Regions from separate parts of the Metabacillus sp. SLBN-84 genome, predicted to be linked through region 2. Evidence: riboswitches for the same ligand, from Rfam matches in the RefSeq annotation. Region 2 holds a riboswitch; each other region holds the start of a gene.
What was found. A riboswitch is a leader RNA that binds a small molecule or an ion and turns the genes downstream of it on or off. The one in region 2 is predicted to bind S-adenosylmethionine.
Positions count from the first base shown of each region.

Region 1: another riboswitch for S-adenosylmethionine. It lies ahead of RKD52_RS20890 (Na+/H+ antiporter NhaC family protein); the one in region 2 lies ahead of mtnW (2,3-diketo-5-methylthiopentyl-1-phosphate enolase).
Region 3: another riboswitch for S-adenosylmethionine. It lies ahead of RKD52_RS16345 (methionine biosynthesis PLP-dependent protein); the one in region 2 lies ahead of mtnW (2,3-diketo-5-methylthiopentyl-1-phosphate enolase).

Region 1 is NZ_JBRJIP010000004.1:34,793-40,732, reverse strand. It holds gene RKD52_RS20910 (DUF3889 domain-containing protein) at 1-56, opposite strand, end outside; gene RKD52_RS20905 (GNAT family N-acetyltransferase) at 105-977, opposite strand; gene RKD52_RS20900 (TetR/AcrR family transcriptional regulator) at 974-1,600, opposite strand; gene RKD52_RS20895 (SMI1/KNR4 family protein) at 1,853-2,344, shown strand; SAM riboswitch class I at 2,542-2,649, shown strand; gene RKD52_RS20890 (Na+/H+ antiporter NhaC family protein) at 2,772-4,064, shown strand; gene RKD52_RS20885 (CarD family transcriptional regulator) at 4,384-4,860, shown strand; gene RKD52_RS20880 (aldehyde dehydrogenase) at 5,489-5,940, opposite strand, start outside.
Region 2 is NZ_JBRJIP010000001.1:2,812,380-2,818,319, reverse strand. It holds gene mtnK (S-methyl-5-thioribose kinase) at 1-259, opposite strand, end outside; SAM riboswitch class I at 391-548, opposite strand; gene RKD52_RS14395 (carbon-nitrogen family hydrolase) at 646-1,434, opposite strand; gene RKD52_RS14390 (aminotransferase class I/II-fold pyridoxal phosphate-dependent enzyme) at 1,536-2,726, shown strand; SAM riboswitch class I at 2,780-2,887, shown strand; gene mtnW (2,3-diketo-5-methylthiopentyl-1-phosphate enolase) at 2,966-4,204, shown strand; gene RKD52_RS14380 (2-hydroxy-3-keto-5-methylthiopentenyl-1-phosphate phosphatase) at 4,201-4,863, shown strand; gene RKD52_RS14375 (methylthioribulose 1-phosphate dehydratase) at 4,860-5,492, shown strand; gene RKD52_RS14370 (1,2-dihydroxy-3-keto-5-methylthiopentene dioxygenase) at 5,518-5,940, shown strand, end outside.
Region 3 is NZ_JBRJIP010000001.1:3,200,168-3,206,107, reverse strand. It holds gene RKD52_RS16360 (ABC transporter substrate-binding protein) at 1-854, shown strand, start outside; gene RKD52_RS16355 (carbohydrate ABC transporter permease) at 914-1,789, shown strand; gene RKD52_RS16350 (carbohydrate ABC transporter permease) at 1,807-2,616, shown strand; SAM riboswitch class I at 2,696-2,819, shown strand; gene RKD52_RS16345 (methionine biosynthesis PLP-dependent protein) at 2,952-4,076, shown strand; gene metC (cystathionine beta-lyase) at 4,063-5,250, shown strand; gene RKD52_RS16335 (hypothetical protein) at 5,395-5,727, shown strand; gene RKD52_RS16330 (threonine synthase) at 5,820-5,940, shown strand, end outside.

The DNA.
Region 1 (5,940 bases), on a different contig from region 2:
CCCTGGACAAAAACGGCCGGAAGGCACAGCAAAAGAAGAATCAAGATACGGTTCATGTGCAGCACCCTCTTTCTTTTTTCATAGGGTCTGCAGAGGACTGAACTTTATGCAGTCATCTCTCTTACCATAAAAACCTGCTCTGCTTTTACGATGAATCCCTCGTCTTCAAGAATGCCGCAGACCGGGTGGGTTTTGGAGAAATTCACGGCCGTCCTGCTTACGTTAGCTTCGTTTGAAAACGCAAAAGCTTCGTGCAGCAATGATTTAAGGACACTTTCTTTGTTTTCATGCTCTGGATGAGCTTCGCACTGAAACAGGAGGATTCCGGAAAGCTTTCCATCCTCGTCGTATTTGCGTTTTGAAAGGGAATAGCCAATCGTTTCCCCGTTTTCAACCGCAAGCAGCGCTTCACCGTCACGAATGTTCTGCCACTGCACCTGCCAAGGAATCAGCCTGCTGCCAAAAGAGTGCTCCGCTAAATCATGCGGCTTTTTCCAGTGAATATCATGCGGTCCACGGTTCGGATCACATGTCAATGGAGCCGAATAACCAAGGTGAATAAGCTGATCTGTTGTCTGATATCCCATTTTCTCATACAGTCTGATCGCCCGTTCATTATGCGAGAGTGCTTCAAGTGTGGCTGTGTGGACTCCTGCTTTTTCATAGATGGAAAGGACTTCTTCCATCATCTTTTTCCCGACGCCTTTGCTTCGGTATGCAGGGGCAACTCCGGTGCCGCCGTTCCAGGAGACGTTTTTCCCATCAATGGACCTGATGCCGTTTAAGATCAGCCCCACGGGTTCCGTTCCGTCAAAAGCCACAATGGACAGAGCAGGAGAAAGATTTTCAAATACGAGTCTGTTCAGAAAAGCTTCAAGAGTAAGAGTCATATCAAAATCATAGCCTTCAAACCCCTTGTTCCACGCAATCAGTGCATCCTGGAGTGTACATTCGGACAGCCGCTTACATGTGATCATTCTCTCTCCCCTTTTCTTACGTACATAAAAACCATTTCTTCAAGTGTCTTTATCTGTTCCCGGAACGGATAGTCATTTCCGATGACAGAATAATGTAGGCAGGTGCCGTCAATCGTTCCCCAAACCATGGACGAGATAATCGCAGGATTTACATCCGGCCGGAATTCCTTCCGCTCGGTTCCTTCCTGCAAAATCTCCATCAGCAGCGTCCGGTAAACTTCCTCATACCTTGCCGTCATCACCCGTTTCAGCTCTTCATCCCGTCCTGAATGAATCCAGAACTCAAGATGAACGCCGATCATCCGCTGCCAGTCCGGTGAAAGCTTGATCTCCAGATAGTTTTCGAAAAACTGCCTGAGCTTTTCTTCAGCCGTTTCCTTTATACGGAAACGTTCTTTTAATCCTGCGATATTTTCTTCTGTCTTTCTTTGCATCAGCTGCAGATAAATCTCTTCCTTGCTTTTGAAATAGTTATAGATGGCTCCTTTGCTCAATCCGGATTCTGCTACAATGTCATCGATGGTGGCCAGCTGGAACCCTTTTTCACCGAACGCCTTCAGAGAACTGTCCAGAATATGCCGCTTCTTCTTCTCCTTATATTCCTCTGATACAATTGGAGCCATTTGCAGCCCGCCCTTCTTTTTTTAAAACCGACTATATAGTCCATATTATTCCATACACAACGAAAAATTCAAACAATTTTGATTATGAATCGAGTAAAAACTGCCATTGGTCTCCATTGGTTGTGCCTCATATAAATCCACTGGAAAGAGGAGGAAATAATGATATGATAAATTTATACGCCCTGCCAGAAGGAATGCATCAACAAACTGTTACTCCTTTGGGGAATAAATAGTAACTTTTTGAGGTGGAAAATGATCATAGAGACATTGAAGTCTTTGAAAGCGAAGCTAGATGGAGATGGTAGAATTCGAATTCATTTGAGTGATGGTACGGTAGCAGAAAAGAAATGTTTGTTTTTTGACCCCGCATCATTACAAGAATTGAATGAATTTAACTTTGTTTTACCGGATGACTATAAGACGTTTTTAACCTTACATAATGGGGTAAGAATTTCCACTGATGATTGGGGGAGCGGCGTTTTTGTCCACAGTTTAAAGGAAACAATACAAGAAACCCTCTCTATTTCTCATCTAATTCCTCAAAAATATTATTGTGTAATGAGATACGCAGATGTTGGATATTTTTTAATAGACGAAGAAAAAGTTAAAAGAGGAGAAAAAGATTATTTATTTTATGAGGACATTGATAATAGCGATCCTCCACAAAACCTTAAAATGACCTTTGAAGAGTTTATAGAAAAACTAATTGAATTTGAAGGTGAATTATTCTGGTTAATGAAATAAATAGAAAAAGGGCCGATACGAAATTGTATTGGCCCTTTTTCTATTTCTGCTTCTGCTATTGAACCCTATATTTCATTTAGAGAATTAACAAAAAACTAAAATAATTTAGAATATAATTCGAGTAAAAACTGCCATTTGACTTTTGCACCGCAACCCCTTAATGTAGTAAAGGTATTTTTTAAAACACACATATCATCTTCTTATTAAGAGAGGCAGAGGGACTGGCCCTGTGATGCCTCGGCAGCGGACTCGCATTCTTGAGTGCTGTGCCAATTCCAGCAAGCCATGCGCTTGAAAAATGAGAAGAGCTTATTTCCATTCCGGATATAGGATCTCTTCTTGTTATCAAGAGGAGATCTTTTTTTATGCGGCTGCTTTTATCAGCAGAGAGCGGAACACTATGAATATGAAGAATTGAAAGGTGGTTATTATGGACACAAAAGCTAACGGCTGGGCACTTTTGCCCCTCGTTATTTTCATCGGACTGTTTGTGGGATCGGGCATCATCACAGGAGACTTCTATAAAATGCCGATCCTTGTGGCAATCCTTGTTGCCGCAGCAGCAGCTCTTATCATGAACCGGAAAGAAAGCTTCACATCAAAAGTGGAGAGCTTTTCAAAAGGAGCCGGACACCCCGACTTAATGATCATGGTCTTTATCTTTATTCTTGCGGGTGCTTTTTCGGAGGTGGCAAAAGGGATGGGAGCCGTTGAATCAACGGTTAACCTGGCACTTACCTTTCTCCCTCAAAGCCTGCTGATTGCAGGACTGTTTATCATTGGTGCGTTTATTTCGCTTGCGATGGGTACCTCTACAGGAACGATTGCAGCTCTTGCGCCGATTGGAGTCGGAATAAGTACAGAGGCAGACATCTCTGCGGCTCTTGCAATGGGTGCCATTATTGGCGGTGCCATGTTTGGAGATAACTTATCGTTCATCTCGGATACAACCATTGCGGCTGTTCGAACACAGCAAACGGAAATGAGAGACAAGTTTAAAGTAAACTTCTTCATCGTCCTGCCTGCAGCCATCGTAACGTGCGTCATTCTGTTTGTGATGACACTTGGAGGTCAGGCGCCTGTTTCGCCCGACGCATACAGCTGGGTAAAAATGCTTCCATACATCGGGGTTCTTGCAGCAGCCCTGCTCGGAATGAATGTGATTGTTGTTCTTGCAGGCGGAATTATCCTTTCCGGTATGATTGGAATAGCAGACGGCAGCTACACATTAACAGCGTTTCTGCAGAAAATAACAGACGGCATTATGGGAATGGCCGAGCTTGTCATTCTTTCGCTCCTGATTGGCGGTATGGTAGAGCTTATCAAGCGTAATGGCGGCATTCACTTTATTCTCGAAACCATGACAAAGCGCATTTCCTCCAAAAAAGGAGCGGAATTTGCGATTGCAGGCCTTGTCAGCTCAACGAACCTTGCAACGGCAAACAACACAATCTCAATCATTGCGACTGGCCCACTTGCCAAAGATATGGCGGACAAGTATGAAATCGATAAACGAAAATCAGCCAGTCTTCTCGATATCTTTTCATGCAGCATCCAGGGACTGATCCCCTACGGTGCGCAGATGCTTTCAGCGGCTGAATTTGCTTCCATCTCGCCGACAAGCATTCTGCCGTACTCGTTTTATCCGGTACTGATTGCCCTGTGCGGTATTGTGGCGATCTTGATTCAATTTCCGCGATTTAAAAGAAAAGCAGCGTAAGAAAATGAACAGCGTCCTTTTTGGTAACGGGTTCGGCTGAAAGGTGCAAACTGCTAAATAACACGGTAAATAAAATATCAATCAGCATACTAATTTGCATATAAATTGGTATGCTTTTTTATTGATATAAATAGGTTTACTTGTAATTCTTACTCAAATTTAACATATCAAATCGCATAGGAATTAGCAGGATTTCCTTCTAATTTTTCATTTTTTGATCTTCAAAGAAAAAGTAGTTGACACATAAAATTAATTTATGATATTATTAAAAATTTGATTAAAAACAATATACATGTTAAGCTTAAGAAGGTTACCATATATGGAGGTGGATTATTTGTTTCAAATTGGCGATAACATTGTTTATCCAATGCACGGAGTCGGTGTAATTAAAGCTATAGAAGATAAGGAAATATCAGGAAAAAACCAACAGTATTATGTCATAAATATGTTAATAGGTAATATGCAGGTCATGATTCCTACAGATAAAATATTGAGTTCAAGTATACGCCCAGTTACTGACATAATTGCATTAAAGCACATCATACACATTTTTCAGCATGGAGAATCAGATAAATTACTGACGTGGAAACAAAGGTATAAAGTGAACACGGACAAAATTAAAACTGGCAACATACAAGAAGGTGCTGAAGTTATACGCGATTTAATGCGTATGAAGAAAGAAAAGGCACTTAATACAAGTGAAAAAAAAATGTTGGATAACGCACATGAATTTTTGATTAGTGAACTGGGAGTCATTAAAGGGATCACTGATAATCAAATAAGTAGTTTCTGTTAAGGTTAATTATAGATAATGTATTACAACTCCCGAGAATACCCTGAATTTGACGGGAATATGATGCTTATTAAGAGTAAATCTTTTCAAAATCAGCCAACTTCTTCAGCTCACTATTAGAGCATTAACCTCTTTTGTTATTTCTGCAATCTAATCCATTTCTATTTTTGAATTTCTTTTACGAACGTTTGAAGTTTCATCAAATAACTCGATAAAATAATCGCTTGATTTTTGCAATCCTGATTCACACTGGCACGGACAAGGAGCCGTAAGGATGAAAGAGAGGTAGGGCTTTCATTGTTTTAGGTATACAATTTATTATCTAGTCCGTTATTTCTAGAAAAAAACAATCAATATCACCTCTATCCTTGAGAATTTTGTACATCAACTGAGACAGTGAATAGTAATTGTTTCTTCTTTACGTAAAAAAGATAATCGAATGGGTAACACCATATGGTCAAATGCAAAAATGGTTTCCAGACTAGGAAACCATTTTTTGTTTCATTCACATATAGGTAAGATTAGTGGTGATGGTCTTAATCCTTTAATGAAGGATAACGTGGACTTTCTTCATCTTGGCTTTTTATTTCTTTCATCTTTTTTCTGTTAGGATTCTTCAGATCAAGATCTATTACTTTAAAAGCCGCTTCACAATCTTCAACCCGTTTTTCGCATTCGGATAACGGAAGCTCAAGTCAAATCTGGTTGTTTGATTCAAAACACTTTTATAGTGAGAAAAAGCATCGAAGCTGAATTTGCCGTGATAATTGCCCATTCCGCTTTCTCCTACTCCTCCAAACGGCAGGTGCGGAGTTGCGATGTGCATAAGCGTATCATTGATGCAGCCTCCTCCAAAAGAAACCCTGGTGACCACCTGCTCTTCTGTCTGCTTGCTTGATGTGAATAAATAAAGCGCAAGCGGTTTAGGGCGTGCCTGGATAAAAGAGATGGCTTCTTCCAGCTCACTGTACTGGAGTACAGGGAAAATCGGTCCGAAGATCTCCTCCTGCATAACAGGAGAATCTGCTGCCACATCCCCAAGGATGGTCGGAGCAATTGTGAGCGTGGATTTATCTGACTCGC
Region 2 (5,940 bases):
TGAGCATGGCGCTGCTTTCAATTCTTGCGCGGTCAAGCGTAAGCGGCCAGCTCTCGCCAATAACCTTTGCATATGGAAGAGCCTGTTTAACGATCAGACCTTTATTTGATTGGTCGGTTATGCGGAAAACGAGATTTAAGTTGCCGTCTCCTATTTCCGTGCAGGAAAGCACACTTTTTTCTTCAAATAATCCAAGCCTGAGGGCAAGAGTGACGGCAGCGCTTTCTGTTAATGGTTGATATGATTGATAGTTTGACATGGGTTTCTTCCTCCGGTTTCATATGGACTTTTACTGCCAGCAGCAGGAACATGTCGTCTGAGAAAGAGGCCATGCACATGTAAAAAAGCCTCTTTCACAGGGAAAGAGGCTTGAAGGCGCAGGCTTCGCACCTCTTATCTGCCAGAAAGATGTCTTTCTGCTGGAATTAGCACCGTGCCTTGTGGAAGATGTCTTCCGGCGCAAAAAGCTGCGCCCCATTTCGCAATGGTTTTACGGTCGGTTGCTGGGCATCATAGGGCCAAATCCCTCCGCCTGCTCTTGATAAGAGATTCTATTAGGTTTTGTTTTCAAACAATTCGCAATTGATCACTTGTTCTGAATGTTAACAGGTTTTAAAGAAATATGTCAATGCTTTTTTTAGAAAGTTACAAATAAAAATGGGGAAGTCTGTCTTCAAAAACGGGAATTTGTTTTCGGATTTCTTTTACCTTTTCCAGGTCGATTTCTGCTGTAAGAACGGCTTCCTCTGTTCCTGCTTCAGCAAGAATTTCTCCCCATGGATCAATGATCATAGAATGGCCGGCAAAGACGTTTGCAGGATCGCTGCCCGCCCGGTTGCAAGCAACAACGTAGCAGTGATTTTCAATTGCGCGGCTGATCAGCATGGTTTTCCAGTGATGAAGTCTCGGAAGCGGCCACTCCGCAACAACGAACAGGAGTTCAGCCCCATTAACCGTATGAGCGCGGATCCATTCAGGAAAACGGATGTCATAGCAAATGACTCCGGCACTTTGAATTCCTTCAAGCTTAAAAAGTCCCTTTTCTGTGCCGCCATTTAGATACAAGTGTTCATCCATCAGTTTGAAAAGGTGCAGTTTGCTGTATTCGTGCAGGAGTTCACCCTGTCTGTTAAACACGTACATGGTGTTTGTTACTCCTGCTTCTGTTCTTTTTGCTACAGACCCTGCTATGATATTAACCGAGCAGTTTTTTGAAAGGCCGCTCATCAGGGAAAGGGTGCGTTTTCCTTCTTCATCTGCCAGCACATCAAGACGTGTCAGGTCATATCCGGTCGTCCATAACTCCGGCAGGACAATAACATCAGGATTGTCGCTGAGCATGATGGATTTTATCTTTTTTTCCACTGCTGCAATGTTTTCTTCCGGTTTTCCGAATGCAATGTCTGTCTGCAGGCAGGCGATTTTAAGTTTCATATGCGTCATCTCCGCTAAAAAATATTTTCCTTTACAAGCTGACTATAACAATATATGATTTTTGACTAGAATTTCAAGAATTTTCACAAGAAGGTGCAAAGATGAAAAAGTTTGAGCAATCAACGCTATTGAATAATCTTCCGAAACAATTTTTTGCAAGTCTCGTTTCAAAAGTAAATGCGAGTATTGAGGCCGGGCATGATGTCATTAATCTTGGCCAGGGGAATCCCGATCAGCCGACGCCGCCTCATATTGTAAAAGCTCTGCAGGAAGCGGCAGGAAAACCGGACTATCACAAATATTCACCGTTTAGAGGACAGCGCTTTTTAAAAACGGCGATAGCAGAATTTTATCAAAGGGAATATAGCGTCACACTGGATCCTGACACAGAAGTGGCCATTCTTTTTGGGGGAAAGGCAGGTCTTGTGGAAATCCCGCAGTGTCTGCTTAATCCCGGTGAGACGGTTCTAGTTCCCGATCCGGGCTATCCGGATTATTGGTCAGGAGTGGAGCTTGCGAGGGCCCGTATGGAATATATGCCTCTTTTGAAGGAAAATGAGTTTTTGCCTGACTACTCCAAGCTCTCTGAAAAAACGAAGGCGGATGCAAAGCTCATGTTTTTAAACTATCCAAACAACCCTACAGGGGCAGTGGCCAGCCGGAGCTTTTTCGATGAAACGGTTGCGTTTGCAGAAGAAAATGATCTATGCGTCGTCCATGATTTTGCATATGGAGCCATCGGTTTTGACGGCAAAAAGCCGGTCAGCTTTCTTGAGTCAGATGGAGCAAAAGAGACAGGAATCGAAATTTATACGCTGTCTAAGACGTATAACATGGCAGGGTGGAGAATCGGTTTTGCAGTCGGCAATAAAAGCGTCATAGAGTCGATTAATCTTTTGCAGGATCACATGTTTGTCAGTGTGTTCAGCGGAATACAGGAAGCTGCGGCTGTTGCTCTTCTTGCCCCGCAGGACTGTGTCAGTGATCTTGTCGCACGCTATGAAAGCAGACGTGCGGCGTTTATAAAGGCTCTGAACGGCATCGGCTGGAGAGTGGAGGCTCCGCCTGGATCATTCTTTGCATGGCTGCCTGTACCCGAGGGATTCACATCGGAATCATTCGCTGACTATCTGCTGGAACACGCTCATGTATGCGTGGCGCCGGGCATTGGATTCGGGACGTTTGGTGAGGGATATGTCCGTGCCGGACTCTTAACCTCTGAAGAGAGATTAAGAGAAGCCGCAGATAGAATAAAATCTTTAAATCTCTTTTCATTGCCGGTTGACAGCTGAGGAAAAAGCTGTCATAATCCAAATTAATTTCAGGTTATTCAGAACATATACAATTCTTATCAAGAGCAGGTGGAGGGACTGGCCCGATGAAGCCCGGCAACCGACTTAAACAGTGTTTAAGCACGGTGCTAAATCTTGCAGCAATTGCTGGCAGATAAGGATCTTACCCATTTCAGATAAGGTCTCTTCCGTCAGCGGAGGGGACCTTTTTTATTTAAATGCGAAAGGCAGGTACAATCATGAGCGGCGTTACAGCAACTTATCTCATCTATGATCAGTACAGCATCCCAAAAAAAGCAGAAGGAATCGCCACCAGCCTTACGGTCGGCTCATGGACGGACCTTCCGGAGCTTACACAGCAGCAGTTGAAACAGCACAAGGGTCAAGTTGTTTCCGTTGAAGAAACAGATGCTGAAGAACGCATTGCCGAGTTTCTCGGAAAAAAAGTGAAAAAAGGAATTGTGAAAATATTCTATCCCGGCGTGAACTATTCTCATGACCTGCCTGCGGTCCTGACGACGGTTTTCGGAAAGCTTTCCCTTGACGGGGAAGTGAAACTGCTTGATTTGGAGTTTACAGAAGATCTTCTTTCTTCTTTTCAGGGACCTGCATTCGGCATAAGCGGCATCAGGGAAAAACTCGGAGTCTATAACCGGCCTCTTCTCATGAGCATTTTCAAAGGAGTCATCGGACGTGATCTATCGTTTTTAAAAGAACAGCTAAGAAATCAGGTGCTTGGCGGCGTTGATCTTGTAAAGGATGACGAAATTCTGTTTGACAATCCGCTTACGCCGTTTGAACAAAGAATCACAGCAGGAAAAGAAGTGCTCGGCAGGGTGTATGAGGAGACCGGCCATAAAGCGATGTACGCTGTTAACTTAACCGGAAAGACATTCAGCCTCAAAGAGAAGGCAAGACGCGCTTCAGAGCTTGGGGCGGACGCCCTTCTTTTTAATGTTTTCGCTTATGGTCTTGACGTTTTGCAGGAGCTTGCAGAAGACAGGGAGATTCATGTTCCGATCATGGCGCACCCTGCTGTAAGCGGTGCTTTGTCTTCTTCCGCCCTTTATGGTATTTCACATTCTCTGCTGCTTGGAAAATTGCTTCGCCAGTGCGGAGCAGACTTTTCCCTCTTCCCGTCGCCATACGGCAGTGTGGCACTTGAAAGGGATGCCGCACTGTCTATCGGTGCAGCGTGCAAAGAGAGCACTGGGTTAAAAGAAACGTTTCCGGTTCCATCAGCAGGAATTCATCCGGGTCTTGTGCCTGTTCTGATTCAGGATTTTGGCATCGACAGTGTCATTAATGCCGGCGGAGGCGTACACGGGCATCCAAACGGTGCGCAGGCGGGCGGAAGAGCTTTCCGCTCTGCAATCGATGCTGTGCTTGAAGGCATCTCATTATCTGAAAAAGCTAAAAGCCAACAAGACCTTCAGCTTGCGCTGGATCTATGGGGTCAGGTGGAGGTGAACCGATGAGCAAACCGGTTATTATCTGCGATTTTGACGGCACGATTACAAACAATGACAATATTATCGCGCTCATGAAACAATTTGCACCTCCTGAGTGGAACTCTCTGAAAGATGACGTTTTAAGCCGGCGCATCTCAGTCCGTGAAGGAGTCGGCAGGATGTTTGAGCTGATCCCGTCACATCTCAAGGCGGATATGATTCAGCATTTGCTGTTTACCGCACAAATCCGGGACGGATTCAGAAATTTTGTTCAATTTGCAAAAGACAATGAAATACCGCTGTACATTGTGAGCGGAGGAATTGATTTTTTTGTCTATCCGCTGTTAAACGGACTAATTCCATATGACCGCGTCTACTGCAATGAATCAGATTTCAGCGGGGAATATGTTCAAATCCTCTGGCCGAACTCATGTGATGACAGGTGCACAAATGACTGCGGATGCTGTAAACCGAGCATCATCAGAAAGCTTGTTGCCTCTGATCAGGAGGTCATTGTGATCGGAGATTCGGTGACAGATCTTGAAGCGGCCAAGCTTGCAGATTTTGTATTTGCCCGGGATTATCTTCTTGAGAAATGCGATGCACTAAAGCTGCGCCATCAGGCTTTCTCAAGCTTTTATGACGTAATTGAAGGGCTTAAGAAAAGGCAGGAGGCGGCAGTATGAGCTTATATAAACAGCGATGGAGTGAGCTTGCATCTGTGAAAAGGGAACTGGCGGAACGGGACTGGTTCCCGGGTACAAGCGGAAATCTTGCGATAAAAGTACATTCCGACCCGCTCTCATTTCTGGTCACATCAAGCGGAAAAGACAAGAGACTTGAAACAGATGAAGATTTTCTGCTTGTGGACGGTGCTGGAACACCCCTTGAAGACACAGCTCAAAGGCCTTCAGCGGAAACCCTTCTGCACGTAGAAATCTATAAGCGGACCAGTGCCGGCTGCAGCCTCCATGTCCACACCGTAGACAATAATGTGATTTCTGAAATATATGGCGATGAAGGCGGAATCACTTTCAAAGGGCAGGAGATTATTAAAGCTTTCGGGCTGTGGGAAGAGGATGCGGAATGGCATATTCCAATCATCGAAAACCCTGCGGATATTCCTGCTCTCGCTGCTGACTTTGGACGGTATGTCAAAGGCAGCTTTGGTGCCGTTCTCATTCGGAATCACGGCATTACGGTTTGGGGCAAAGACGCTTTTGAAGCCAAAAAAGTGCTGGAAGCGTGCGAATTTTTATTTTCCTATCAAGTGAAATTACTTGCTCTTAAACAGGCAAAATCGCTCGTGCGATAAATTAAACATACAGGAGGAATGAAGGATGGCGACGATTCGACTTCAAGAAACGAATGAAAGATTAACAGATCAAAAGGAAGTTTCAGCTTTTCTTAATGCGCAGGAGGTTATTTATGAGCAATGGGATATAGAGAAGCTGCCTGAGGCATTGAGAGAAAACTTCAGTCTTTCTAATGAACAAAAAGAAGAAATTCTTCAGGTGTTCACAAATGAAATTGCGGATATCTCGGAACGCCGCGGCTACAAGGCGCAGGACGTTATTTCTTTGTCTGAAAGCACGCCGAACCTTGAACAGCTTCTTCAAAATTTCCAGCAGGAGCACCATCACACAGATGACGAAGTCCGCTTCATTGTCAGCGGCCACGGTATTTTTATTATCCAGGCAAAAGACGGCTCATTTTTTGATGTTGAACTGGACCCAGGCGACCTGATCTCTGTTCCTCCGAAC
Region 3 (5,940 bases), 390 kb from region 2:
ACGGCAAACAGCTTGCCGTTCCGCTGCAGCTTGTCTATAACCAGCCTGTCTATAATGCAGGTATTTTCGAAGAGCTCGGTCTTGAGCCTCCTAAAGACTGGGAAGGGTTTTTAGCTCTTTGCGAAACTCTTAAAGAAAACGGCTATACCCCTATCGCCTTCCCTGGAGCTGACATTGGTCCAGGACAGCTGATGAACAGCATGATGATGAACAATGCGCCGGACGAAGAGATTTTTGCTAAACTTATGGCCGGCGATGCGAAATTGACAGATGAGTGGTGGGTCAAAACACTTTCTCAATTTAAAGAGCTGACGGATAAAGGCTATATTACAAAAGAAGCCCTCGGCACAAAGCATGACGGCGCCATTGCGCTGATGGCCCAGGAAAAAGCAGGAATGCTTGCAAGCGGATCATACGCTATGGCCGGCATTAAGCAGCAAAATCCGGACATCAAGCTTCAGCTTCTTGCGCCAATCACGGTTGCTGAAAATGAAGCGAAATACGAAGGTGTCCATACAACCACGTTCATGCTTGCAGTCAACAGCAAATCAGAAAAGCAGGATGCAGCAAAGAAATTCGTGAGCTTCCTTTCTGAAACCGAAAATGCAGGCGAATACGCAAATAAAACCGGTCAGCATGTAACACTTAAGGATGTCACGTATGAGTCTGAAGAATTGAAAGATACAGCTGTCTGGATGGAAAAAAACACACGGTTCCAGCCCCGCTTTCTAATTCCGAATGCAGATGTTGAAAAAGCGGTGATCGCGTCCATACAAGCTGTCATCGGCGGAACGGATCCTGAAAAAGCAGCTGCAGAAGCACAAAAAATCGTTGAGCAGAACTTAAGCAAGTAATCCGGAGAAGAGGGGGAAAGCCCCTCTTCTTCTCATCATGAAAGGAGGCCTTTTCATTGCTGAAACATAACAAATCACTGCTGTTCTTTCTGGCACCCGGCATTCTTGTGTACAGCATCTTTTTTATCTACCCGACACTGAGCGCCTTCTTTTACTCATTTACTAACTGGGACGGCATATCTCCTGATTTTGATTTCGTCGGAGTGACCAATTATATCAATCTGGCGACAAATGATTCTATTTTTGCAAAAGCACTTGGAAACAACGTGAAATTCATGCTGTTTGTCGTTGTCTTTCAAACGCTGTTTTCCCTTGTATTTGCCCTGTTCCTGATTAAAAACACAAGGACCAATGTTTTTTTCAGGGCGCTGTTCTTTTTTCCTACGATTCTATCCTCTGTTTCAGTCGCCTTTATCTGGTCGTTTATTTACGATCCAAACCTTGGGCTCCTTAAAACCATTCTTACAGGGCTGCAGCTTGATTTCCTGGCACAGAACTGGCTAGGTGATGAGAAAATCGCCATCTTTTCAATTGCTGTCGTGCAAGTATGGTTTCATACAGGACAGATGATTATCATTTTTGTTGCCGGTCTTCAGAGTATTCCTGCCGATCTTTACGAGGTGGCAAAAATAGAAGGGGCAAGCAGATGGCAGACGTTCAAAAAAGTCACATGGCCGCTTGTAGCTCCCGCAGCAACCATCGTTGTGGCCTACACAACGATCCAGTCCTTTAAGGCGTTCGATCTGATCTTTGCCATGACTCGGGGTGGTCCGAACTATTCAACGGAGATTATCGCAACCCTGATCTACACAACCGCATTCAGAAGCTTTAAATTCGGCTATGCATCAGCAGAATCAGTTATTTTTATGGCCGTTATTGCCCTGATTACGTTTGTGCAGTTTAAAGCATTGCGCGCAAACAGGGTCGACTACTGAGGAAAGGGTGACGAACGTTGAAAGGAACAAAGTACGGACTCATATTGATCTATGCAGCCATTATCATCATTCCGATTTTCGCCATCTTTTTAACAACGTTTAAAACGATTGCTGAAATGTATGAAAATGTGCTAGGACTGCCTGAACGGTTTTCGGTGTCAAATTACATATCTATTTTTCAAGAGCAGTCGATGGGCCTTTATTTTCAAAACAGCTCGATTGTCACGCTTGTATCCGTCTTTCTGACGCTGTTTTTTGCAAGCCTGATCGCCTATGCCATCACGCGAATCGGCGGTGTATTCAGCGCTGCTGTGTTCGGTTTCTTTACACTTGGCATGATGATTCCTGCGCAGGTGAACATGATTCCGCTCTATCAGCTGATTTTTCAGCTGAAGCTGACGAACAGTCTTGTGGGGCTGATGATCGTCAACATTGCGGCTACCTTGCCCGTTGCTGTTTTTATCCTCACCGGATTCATGAAAACTCTGCCGAAATCGTTATTTGAAGCAGGATCCATTGACGGCGCCGGGAACTGGCTGATGTACCGCAAAATTGCCTTGCCGCTCTCGCTTCCATCGCTGTCGGCTACAGCCATTTTTCTGTTCGTGATGCACTGGAACGACCTGCTTTATCCCTTGCTTTTCATCACGAAAGATGAATATAAGACCTTGCCGCTTGCTCTCCTTGAATTCCAGGGGGAGTACATGACAAACTATCCGATGCTGTTCACAGGTGTGATGATCGCATCTGCTCCGCTGATTATCGCCTACATCTTCCTTCAGAAATATTTCATTGCGGGAATGACAGCAGGCTCAGTGAAGGGCTGAGTTTTTTGCCTAAACCTCTTGCATTTATGAAAAAAGTGAGGTAAGGTAATAAAAACATTTAAAAAATTCATACTATTTATTCTTATCCAGAGAGGTGGAGGGTTCTGGCCCTGTGAAACCTCAGCAACCGGAAAAGATCAGGCGGATGCCTGTTCGAACCAAGGTGCTAATTCCAGCAAGCTTGTATGCTTGGGAGATAAGAGGAAGCCAGTTTCGCAGAACCAAGCGTCTTCTTCTTATATGAGGAAGGCGCTTTTTATTTTTCCAATGTATACAAGACAGCCCGGTCCAGGGCGTGTAAAAAGAAGAAATGACAAACAGGATGGTGTTTAAACATGTCGGAACGCATTGAAACAACTTTGGCGCAAATCGGGAATCGCAGTGAAAACATAACGGGAACGGTAAACCCCCCCGTCTACTTTTCAACAGCCTACAGACATAATGGAATCGGGGAATCAACAGGGTTTGATTACATCAGGACGGGGAATCCGACGAGAACGATTTTAGAAAAAGCAATTGCAGATCTTGAGCACGGCGATCAGGGGTATGCGTTCAGTTCTGGAATGGCGGCCATTCAGACGCTGATGGCCCTGTTTAAAAGCGGGGATGAACTGATCGTCTCCTCCGATTTGTACGGCGGAACATACCGCTTGTTTGAGCGTGAATGGCGCAAATACGGCCTTGTTTTCCATTATGCGGATTTTAAAGACGGGGACTGTACAAAGCAGCTGATCAATGACCGCACAAAGGCGATTTTTCTGGAGACTCCGACAAATCCTTTGATGCAGGAAACAGAGGTCAGCGATATAGCCGAAATTGCACGGGAACACAATTTGCTGCTGATAGTTGATAATACGTTCTACACGCCGATTCTGCAGAAGCCGATTTTAGACGGAGCCGATATTGTCATTCACAGTGCAACCAAATATTTGGGCGGACATAACGATGTACTTGCAGGCCTTGTCGTCGCAAAAGGCAAAGAGCTGTGCGAAGAGCTCGCACAGCATCATAATGCAATAGGCGGAGTGCTCTCCCCGTTTGATTCATGGCTTTTGATCCGCGGGATGAAGACACTTGCTTTAAGGATGAATCAGCATGAAAAAAATGCAGGACAGCTTGCGGCATTTTTGGAGAGCCAATCCGAAGTAACAGATGTTTTGTATCCGGGTAAAGGCGGAATGCTTTCGTTCAGGCTGCAAAAGGAAGAGTGGGTCAACCCGTTTTTAAAAGCTCTGAAGACAATAACATTCGCAGAGAGCCTCGGAGGCGTGGAGAGCTTTATCACATATCCGGCCACACAGACACATATGGATATTCCTGAAGAGATCAGAGCAGCAAACGGCGTATGCAACCGCCTCCTGCGCTTTTCAGTCGGAATTGAACACGCAGGTGATCTGGAGCGGGATCTGGTTCAGGCATTTGAACTTATGAAGGAGGCAGATAAAGTTGAGCAGCGGTAAGTGGACATTTGAGACGAAACTGCTTCACAACAGTCATAAGGCGCAGAAAGACACAGGGGCGGTCAGCGTTCCCATCCATCATTCATCAACGTTTCATCAGTTTGATTTTGACGATTACGGTAAATTCGACTACGGGCGTTCAGGCAATCCGACCCGGGAAACACTCGAGCAGGCCATCACCGAACTTGAAGGCGGAACGAGAGGCTTTGCTTTTGCATCCGGGATGGCAGCAATCTCCACCTGTTTTCTGCTCCTGTCAAAAGGCGACCACGTCCTGATTACAGAGGATGTGTACGGGGGAACGTACCGGATTATCACAGACGTTCTCAGCAGATTCGGCATTGAATACAGCTTTGTTGATATGACGGATCTCCATGAAGTGGCCTCGCATATCCGGCCCAACACGAAAGTCATTTACGTTGAAACACCGTCCAATCCTTTGTTGAAAATTACGGATATCCGCGGAATTACAAAGCTTGCAAAGGCAAACGGATGCCTGACGTTTTTAGATAATACGTTTTTGACTCCAGCCCTGCAGCGGCCGATTGAACTCGGTGTGGACATCGTCCTTCACAGCGCCACCAAATTCCTTGCCGGACACAGCGATGTCCTTGCAGGCCTTGCCGTTGTTAAAGGGGAGGAGCTTGCTGCGAGAGTACAGAAACTGCAGAACGCATTCGGGGCCGTGCTCGGCGTCCAGGACTGCTGGCTCGTTCTCCGCGGCATGAAAACATTGAACGTAAGGCTGCAGCAGTCCAGTGAGTCTGCACGAAAACTCGCAGACTATTTATCCCGTCATAAAGCGGTCCGGAACGTCTACTACCCGGGACTAACCTTTCATCCGGGACACTCGATCCAGCGGTATCAGGCAGACGGTCCCGGGGCTGTCCTGTCTTTCACACTGGCAAACGAGGATGCCGTCCGCACGCTCGTTAAAAATGTTGAGCTGCCGGTATTTGCGGTAAGCCTTGGAGCGGTCGAGTCCATACTGTCCTATCCGGCCAGAATGTCCCACGCAGCGATGCCAAAAGAAGAAAGGGAGCGCCGCGGAATAACGGACGGACTTCTCCGCATCAGCGTCGGACTGGAAAATGCGGATGATCTGATCAAAGATTTTGACCAGGCACTTGCAAAACTGCCGGCGAGTGCAGTGGAGAATAAATTAAGAGCTTAATAGAAAACATGGAGCTTGCAGCAGACGGTTTTCAGAGAAGAGTATATGGCCTCAAATGAAAGAAAAACATCTGAAAAAACAGAGAAAACACATTTTTCCATCCTTGAAAGAATGATATAGTTTTAGGGAAAGGTGGGAAAATGTGTGGGCTGTTTAGGGTTTTTGTTCAGGATTTTCTTTCTGCTGGGAGCTTCATTCCTGGTTTTCTTTACAGGATTAGCTGCATTTATTGAATTTGTAACACTTCCTTTTGATGGTACATTCAGCAAATTTATCACGTATTACGCCTTCTGGCTTGCCGGCAGCTATTTTACCGGCTGGTTTATCGACGTGAAAATGCGGAATGATGAGATGGATACGACCGGCAGCTTCATTCTGGATGCACTGATCTGGTTCAATTTACTGAATTACAAATTCATGAACCGGTTTGTTTTCAGAAGAAAAAAGGCAAGTGCTGACCGCGTTCCGCCGGTGTAAGCTTGCTTTCTTTACATAAAGCAGACCGAAAAAAACGGAAGACCCTTGACTCAATGTTCAGGGTCTTTACTAGTAGGTGGAGGGAATGCAGAATGAGTTACAGCTATGTTTCACACTTGGAATGCCCGAAGTGCGGGACCGAGTATTCAGTCAAGGATGTGCAGCAGCTTTGCACATGCGGATCTCCGCTTTTGGTGCGCTATCATTTAGATC